DNA from 2 places in the Streptomyces melanosporofaciens genome. Region 1 is predicted to be linked to the other one. Evidence: riboswitches for the same ligand, from Rfam matches in the RefSeq annotation. Region 1 holds a riboswitch; the other holds the start of a gene.
The links. A riboswitch is a leader RNA that binds a small molecule or an ion and turns the genes downstream of it on or off. The one in region 1 is predicted to bind S-adenosylmethionine.
Positions count from the first base shown of each region.

Region 2: linked by a shared signal. The riboswitch ahead of BLV72_RS07700 (aminotransferase class V-fold PLP-dependent enzyme) and the one ahead of thrC (threonine synthase) in region 1 are both predicted to bind S-adenosylmethionine.

Region 1 is NZ_FNST01000002.1:2,797,700-2,801,902, forward strand. It holds gene BLV72_RS14480 (cold-shock protein) at 152-358, opposite strand; gene BLV72_RS14485 (MoaD/ThiS family protein) at 768-1,046, opposite strand; gene thrC (threonine synthase) at 1,043-2,344, opposite strand; SAM riboswitch class I at 2,363-2,504, opposite strand; gene BLV72_RS14495 (glucosyl-3-phosphoglycerate synthase) at 2,697-3,644, shown strand; gene BLV72_RS14500 (alpha,alpha-trehalose-phosphate synthase (UDP-forming)) at 3,762-4,203, shown strand, end outside.
Region 2 is NZ_FNST01000002.1:1,132,484-1,136,686, reverse strand. It holds gene qcrB (cytochrome bc1 complex cytochrome b subunit) at 1-161, shown strand, start outside; gene trpD (anthranilate phosphoribosyltransferase) at 328-1,401, shown strand; SAM riboswitch class IV at 1,497-1,615, shown strand; gene BLV72_RS07700 (aminotransferase class V-fold PLP-dependent enzyme) at 1,820-3,229, shown strand; gene BLV72_RS07695 (Lrp/AsnC family transcriptional regulator) at 3,258-3,539, opposite strand; gene BLV72_RS07690 (rhomboid family intramembrane serine protease) at 3,536-4,203, opposite strand, start outside.

The sequences.
Region 1 (4,203 bases):
GGCCGGGTGACGGGTGGGCGCAAGCGCCCGAAGGGCATCCACCCCTGCACCAGCCCCCGTAATGATCAGCGCGGACACGCCGAAGGGTCCGCACCCTGGCCGGGACACGGACCCTTCGGACTGTACTGTTCAGCTGCGTCGCGTCGGCGCGTCAGCCTACGGCCACGCGGACCATGTCGGCCTGCGGGCCCTTCTGACCCTGCGAGATCTCGAACTCGACCCGCTGGCCTTCCTCGAGGGTGCGGTACCCGTCCATCTGGATCGCGCTGTAGTGGACGAACACGTCCGCACCACCGTCGACCGCGATGAAGCCGTACCCCTTCTCCGCGTTGAACCACTTGACGGTGCCCTGAGCCATTCCTAACTCCCCTATTGCTGGCCCTTGCGCAGGACCGCACTCCGCGGACCCGGGTCAGACCTCACCCCCCGGATGTGGGGGGTGTGCGCCGGAACGCGTCGACCGCCGCTGAATGTATCCGTCCCAACGCCCTCTGCAACAGGTCAATCGGACGAGAATTCTGGGCACGACCGAACGGTTAAAAGTGAGAAATTATGTGAAGTTCGGGCAAGCCGGGCGGGACATAGGGAACCAACCCGACAATTCGTGCTCACACTTTACGCACAACTTGACGAGTTCTCATATGTGGTTCCGGCCCGGGGGCCATCGGGGAATCCGGGCAACTGTATCGCGATTCCACACACGGAATCGCCCCGTCCGGTTGTCCCCGGACGGGGCGATGCCAAAGGTGAGGAGGGTGGACGCGGGGTCAGCAGCCGCCCGCGACCGCCGGGATGATCGAGATCCCGGCACCGTCCGGGGTCGCCGTGGCCAGGCCGTCGGCGAAGCGGACGTCGTCGTCGTTGACGTAGACGTTGACGAAGCGGCGGAGCTTGCCGGTGTCGTCCAGGACGCGGGCCGCGATGCCCTGGTGGTTCTTCTCCAGGTCCGCCAGGACCTCGGCGAGGGTCGCGCCCTCGGCGGGGACCTCGGCCTGCCCGGCGGTGTATGTGCGCAGGATGGTCGGGATTCGGACGTTGACGCTCATGCGAGACCAGCCTCTCGGAACGAGTCAAGGGTGGGGCGGATGATGGCGGAGGGACCCGTGGTGGGGGCCACCGCGTCGAGGGTCTTGAGGCCGTCGCCGGTGTTGAGCACGACGGTCGTCAGGGACGGGTCGAGCAGACCGTCCTCGATCAGCTTCTTGGTCACGCCGACGGTCACCCCGCCCGCGGTCTCCGCGAAGATCCCCTCGGTGCGGGCGAGCAGCTTGATCGCGTCGACGATCTGCTCGTCGTTCACGTCCTCCACCGCGCCGCCCGTACGGCGGGCGATGTCCAGGACGTACGGGCCGTCCGCGGGGTTGCCGATGGCCAGCGACTTGGCGATGGTCTGCGGCTTCTGCGGCCGGACGACGTCATGGCCGGCCTTGAAGGCGGCGGAGACCGGGGAGCAGCCCTCGGCCTGGGCGCCGAAGATCTTGTAGGGCTTGTCCTCGACCAGACCGATCGCGATCAGCTCCTTCAGCCCCTTGTCGATCTTGGTGAGCTGGGAGCCGGAGGCGATCGGGATGACGATCTGGTCCGGCAGCCGCCAGCCGAGCTGCTCGCAGATCTCGTAGGCCAGGGTCTTGGAGCCCTCGCCGTAGTACGGCCGCAGATTGACGTTGACGAAGCCCCAGCCCTCGCCGACCGGGTCGCCGATCAGCTCGCTGCAGAAGCGGTTGACGTCGTCGTAGGTGCCCTCGATGCCGACCAGCTCACCGCCGTAGACCGCGGCCATGACGACCTTGCCGGCCTCCAGGTCGTGCGGGATGAAGACGCAGGAGCGGAAGCCCGCACGGGCGGCCGCGGCGCCGACCGCGCCGGCGAGGTTGCCGGTGGAGGAGCAGGAGAGGGTGGTGAAGCCGAAGGTGCGGGCGGCCTGGACGGCGATGGCGACGACCCGGTCCTTGAAGGAGTGGGTGGGGTTGCCGGAGTCGTCCTTGATGTGCAGCTCACCGGTGACGCCGAGCTCACGGGCGAGGTTGTCGGCCTTGACCAGCTGGGTGAAACCCGGGTGCAGGCTGGGCAGGTCCGCCACGTCCGCGGGGACGGGCAGCAGCGGGGCATAGCGCCAGATGCTGTTCGGACCGGACTCGATCCGCCGGCGCAGCTCCTCCGGGTCGCCGGCCGGCAGCTCGTACGCGACCTCGAGCGGCCCGAAACAGACCTCACACGCGAAGACCGGGCCCAGATCGAACCGCTCACCGCACTCCCGGCAGGACAATGCGATGGCGGGACCGAAGGCACCGGAGGCGTCGGGGGCGGAGGAGGTGGTTGAGCTTTCTACTGACTGCACAGCCATGGATGGCGAGGCCCTTTCTCCTCATCTTCCTCGCGACGCATTTCGCCACGAGACGGAATTGGCACCTTCCCGAGCTGGGAGCCTCGCTGCGGAATGCGAGATCAGCTGGAGGGTTGCCGGGGCTTCAACGGGCCGTTCCCTCTGCCCCTCTGGATGAGCGGTATGGCGCCGGGCGGACCCGGGCGTTTGTCAGCACGGCATCATCGCGGGCCTCCTCGGTAAACACCGAGGTCGACCCCGACATACGACGGTCACGTGCGTTGTTCAAGACTGTAACCGAAGGCCCGGACGGTTGAGCTAGCCGTCCGAAGCGCGAGATGGATCACAGCGACCACGGCAGGGAGAGACACAGGTGCTGGAAGAGGTGGAGCGCTGGCTGAAGCACCGCTCCTGGTCGGCCGACGACCGGCCGCTGGACCGCCTGCTGGACGCGAAGCGGGGCGCGGCGACGACCCTGAGCGTGGTCCTGCCCGCCCTGAACGAGGAGGCCACGGTCGGCGAGATCGCCGCGACGATCCGCCGGGAGCTGATGAGCGAGGCGGCGCCGCTGGTGGACGAGCTGGTGGTGCTGGACTCCGGCTCGACGGACCGCACCGCCGAGGTCGCCGCGGCGGCGGGCGCCACCGTCGTCCCCCGCGACTCACTGCTGCCCCGGCTGCCCGCGCTGCCCGGCAAGGGCGAGGTGCTGTGGCGGTCCCTGCTGGCCACGCGCGGCGACATCATCTGCTTCATCGACGCCGACCTGCGGGAATTCGATCCGCGCTTTGTCTCGGGGATCGTCGGTCCGCTGCTGACCGACCCCGCGCTGCAGCTGGTGAAGGGCATGTACGACCGCCCGCTCGGTGACGTGGCGGGCCAGGGCGGCCGGGTCACCGAGCTGGTCGCCCGCCCGCTGCTGAATCTGCACTGGCCCCAGCTGGCCGGATTCGTCCAGCCGCTGGGCGGTGAGTACGCGGCCCGCCGCACGCTGCTGGAGCGGCTGCCCTTCCCGGTCGGCTACGGGGTCGAGCTGGGGCTGCTGGTCGACGCGCTGCACACGGTGGGCCTCGACGCGCTCGGCCAGGTGGACATCGGGGTGCGCAAACACCGTCACCAGGACGGGCTGGCGCTCGGCCGGATGGCGGCCGCGATCTACCGCACCGCGCAGCTGCGGCTGGCCCGGGGCCATTTGGTGCGGCCGCGGCTGACCCAGTTCGACCGGGGCGAGACCGGCTTCGAGCCGCGCACCACGGACGTGGACACCGAGGAGCGGCCGCCGATGATCGAGATACCGGAGTACGCGGAGCGGCGCGCGGCGTGACACCCGGGGGTAGCACGCGATAGCCCCTACGGGCGGAAACAGGCCGCCCCATACCGCCTACGGGGCAAGAAACCGTACGTACGTTTGCGCGGGGTCCCGGCTGGCTAGGCTCGCGACATGGCAGTTCCGCGCACCGCTCCGATCCTGGTCGCGTCCAACCGCGGTCCGGTCTCGTACACCCTGGGCGAGGACGGCTCGCTCACCGCCCGGCGCGGCGGTGGCGGGCTGGTCTCCGGCCTCAGCGCCATCGGCCCCGACGCCAACGCGGTGTGGGTTTGCGCGGCGCTCGGGGAGGGTGACCGCGAGGCCGCCCGGCGCGCCGGGGACAGCCATCTGAACCCCGGTGACACCGGCGGCCAGCAGGTGCGGATGCTCGACATCGCACCGGATGTCTTCGCCGCCGCGTACAACGGCATCGCCAATTCGGTGCTGTGGTTCATCCACCATCTGCTCTACCAGACCCCGGTCGAGCCGGTCTTCGACGCGGAGTTCGCCGACCAGTGGGCGGCCTACGAGGCCTATAACGCGGCCTTCGCGGACGCGCTCGCCGAGGAGGCGG
Region 2 (4,203 bases), 1.7 Mb from region 1:
TCGGCCCCGAGACCGACGAGAACGGGGTCAAGCGGAAGGTGACGCCCGCGCAGCGGATCCGTTCGAAGCTCTCCAAGGGCTACTACGGCGAGGACAACGTCATTCCGAAGCCGACCCGCGAGGAGTACCACGAGATCACCAGCGGCCACGGCCACCACTGATCTCCGCCGTACCGCTCTCGCACGTCAGCTGACGCCACAGACCAGGGCCCCGGCCCGGACCACACGGTCCGGCCGGGGCCCTGGTCGTGCTGCCGATAGGCTGGCGGCGGGCCGCTGACGTGCGCGGCCCCTTCCCTGCCCACCCCCACGGATCCAGGAGCGGACCATGGACGTTGTGACCCCCGCCGGAGGCGACAGCACCGCGACGGCCCGCACCTGGCCGGACGTACTGACCTCGCTGATCGCCGGCCGGGACCTCGATGCCGACGACACCGCCTGGGCCATGGACCGGATCATGCGGGGCGAGGCCACCGACGCCCAGATCGCCGGTTTCGCGATCGCGCTGCGCTCCAAGGGCGAGACGGTCTCCGAGGTGGCCGGTCTCGTGCGGGCCATGTACGACCACGCCAAGGTGATCGAGGTGCCCGGGGAGACCGTGGACATCGTCGGCACCGGCGGCGACCGCGCCAAAACCGTCAATATCTCCACCATGTCCGCGCTGGTCGTCGCCGGGACCGGCGCGCGGGTCGTCAAGCACGGCAACCGCGCCTCGTCCTCCGCCAGCGGCGCCTCCGATGTGCTGGAGAAGCTCGGCGTCAACCTGGACATCACCCCGGAGCGGGTGGTCGAGGTCGCCGAGGAGGCGGGGATCACCTTCTGCTTCGCGGTGAAGTTCCACCCGTCGCTGCGGCATGTCGCCTCGGCCCGCCGCGAGCTGGGCGTCGCCACCCCGTTCAACCTGCTCGGCCCGCTGACCAATCCGGCGCGGGTGAAGTGCCAGGCGACCGGGGTCGCCGACGCCCGGATGGCGCCCATCATCGCCGGGGTGCTGGCCGAGCGGGGCTCCACCGCGCTGGTCGTCCGCGGTGACGACGGGCTGGACGAGCTGACCGTGACCACCACCTCCCAGGTGTGGGAGGTCCGGGGCGGCGCCGTGCGCCAGGAGACCCTCGACCCGCGGGACGTGGGCATCGAGCGAGCCCCCGTGGAGGCCCTGCGCGGCGCGGACGCCTCGTACAACGCCGATGTGGCCCGCCGGCTGCTGGCGGGCGAGCGGGGACCGGTCCGGGACGCGGTGCTGCTGAACTCGGCGGCGGCGCTGGTGGCGCTCGAGCCGGAGCCGGGGGACAAGCCCCTGGCGGAGCGGATCGCGGCGGGTGTCGCACGGGCCGCCGAGTCGATCGACTCGGGCGCGGCGCGCGACGTCCTGGAGCGGTGGGTGCGGGCCACCCACGCCTAGGCGTCGCCCTTACGGCGCCCATGTTCTGTCCGTGCCCTGTCCGGGATGCGGACAGGGTATGGGCGCCGCCGTACGGCATGGCATACTCCTGCCCAGGTCACGAGTGACAGCGACTACGGCCCCGGCCCGCTGTCCGGCAACCCTCCGTCCGTGGCGGGGTGCCCCGGGTGATGACCAGGCCGCCAGGCAGCGAGGCCGGCGGCAAGCGCGGACCCCTCTCACTAGGGGTCCTGGTGGTCGAGGGAGTTCTTCCGTGATGCAGCGAATGCGCTAGGGCCGAGCGGCCCGTTTTCCCCTTCTGTGCTCCGCGCGGTGGTGCCGTGCGGAGAGCGACTTTCCGCGCCCTGACGGCGGGCTCACCGCCGTCCTTGTGCGCGTCACGCATTCCCACGCCTCGACTCTCCCGGGAGACTTCGCCATGTCCGCGCGCCCTTCTGCCACCGCCTCCGTCGCCGCCGCTTCCGCCGCCTGCGCCGACTCCTCCGTCGCCGCCTGTGAGCCGCTGCCCGTGCTGGGCAGCGATGTCCTGGTGCCCCTGGTCACCGGGGGCGAGGTGACCTACGCGGCGCTCGACTACGCCGCCAGCGCCCCCGCGCTGCGGCGGGTCTGGGACGACATCGCCGCCTACGCGCCCTACTACGGCAGCGTGCACCGCGGGGCGGGCTACCTCTCGCAGCTGTCCACCGACCTCTTCGAGAACAGCCGTAAGGACGTCGCCGCCTTCCTCGGCTGCCGCGAGGACGACCAGGTCGTCTTCACCCGCTCCACCACCGATTCGCTCAACCTCCTGGCCGCCGTGGCGCCGCGGGGCACCGAGGTCTTCGTCTTCGAGACCGAGCACCACGCCTCGCTGCTGCCCTGGGAGCAGCGGGAGGACGTCACCGTTCGCTACCTCAGCGCCCCGCGCTCCTCGCGGCAGGCGGTGGAGACGCTGGAGAAGGCGCTCGCGGGCCGTGCCGAGGGCCCGGCGCTGGTCTGCGTGACCGGCGCGTCCAATGTGACCGGTGAGCTGTGGCCGGTGCGGGAGCTGGCCGCGGCCGCGCACGCACACGGCGCCCGTATCGTCCTGGACGCCGCGCAGCTTGCCCCGCACCACCCCGTGGACATCGCGGAGGCGGACGTCGACTGGGTGGCCTTCTCCGGGCACAAGCTGTACGCGCCCTTCGGCGCCGGTGTGCTGGCCGGCCGGGCGGACTGGCTGCGGGAGGCCCGGCCGTATCTGGCGGGCGGTGGCGCCAGCCGTAAGGTGACGCGCAGGGACGACGGCGGGGTCGACGTCGAGTGGCACACCACCGCCGCCCGGCACGAGGCGGGCTCCCCGAACGTCATCGGCGTCTACGCGATCGCGTCGGCGTGCAGGGCGCTTGCCGAGGCCGGTTTCGAGGGCCTGGTCGCCCGTGAGCGGCAGCTGATCGAGAAGGTGCGGACGGGGCTGGCCGAGGTGCCCGAGGTGCGGGTGCTCTCGCTCTTCGGCGACGACGCCCCCCGGGTCGGCGTGCTGTCGTTCGTGGTGGAGGGCTGGAACAGCTCCCACTTCGCGGCGGCGCTCTCCGCCGAGTACGGCATCGGCGTACGGGACGGGCTCTTCTGCGCGCATCCGCTGGTCCGCACCTTGCTGGACAGTGAGCCCGACGAGCCGGGCGAATGCGGTGCGCCCGAGGCCGGGCCGGGGGAGCGCTCGCTGAACGCGATCCGGGTCAGCTTCGGGGCGGGCACCCCGGACGAGCATGTCGAGCGGTTCGTCGGAGCCGTGAAGGAGCTGGTGCGCGAGGGGGCCCGGTGGAGCTACCGCACCGAGGGCGGCCGCTGCGTCCCGGACCGCGGCTGAGCCCCCGGGGCGCTGGGAGGGGGCGGCGCTAGCCGTCCAGGCCGATCGCGAACGCCGCCTCGAGGTCGTGCTGCGAGTACGTCCGGAAGGCGATGTGCGTCTCGGTCGAGGCCACCCCCGGCAGCTTGCTGATCTGGCCGGTGATGATGTCCGCGAGGTCGTCGTGCCGGGTCACCCGCACCATCGCGATCAGATCGTGTGCGCCGGTGACCGAGTAGACCTCGCTCACGTTCTCCAGCGCGGCGATTTTCTCGGCGGTCTCCGGAATCCGGTCCACGCTGGTCTTGATGAGCACGATCGAAGTGATCACGGCTGGCTTTCTCCCTCACTCGCCCTGGCTGCGCCGCCCACTCTAGTCGTCCTCCCGAACCGCCCCCACGCGTAGAGAAAGCCGAGCGTGAAGCCCACGAGATGGGCGAGATAGGCGACGCCTGGGCGGTCGTCGGCCTGCCGGGCGGCCAGCCACTGGAGGGCCACCCAGAAGATCAGCACCGCCCAGGCCGGAAAGCGCAGCGGCAGAAAGAACAGAAACGGAAAGAGACTGGTCACCCTGGCTCGAGGAAACAGCCACAAGAAGGCGCCGAGTACTCCGGAAATGGACCCGGAGGCGCCCACCAGGGTCTGGGCGGAGTCGGCGTGCGCGGCGGCGTAGCCGAGCAGCGCCAGATAGCCCGTGACGAGGTAGAAGACGGCGAACTGGACTCGCCCCATCCGCTCCTCGGTCATCGCCCCGAAGACGTAGAGAAACAGCATGTTGCCGAGCAGATGCAGCCAGTTTCCGTGCACGAACAGTGCGGTCAGCGGGGCGAGCGGCTGATCGGGGGAGCCGCTCCACAGGGCGCTGGGCACCACGCCCCAGCGCTCGAAGTACGTGGACTGGGCCTCCACCAGCCGCCCGCCCGTGCCATAGCCGGGGTTGAGTCCCGAGGCCGGTCCGATGACGAAGAGCAGGCAGCAGCTGACGATCAGGCCGT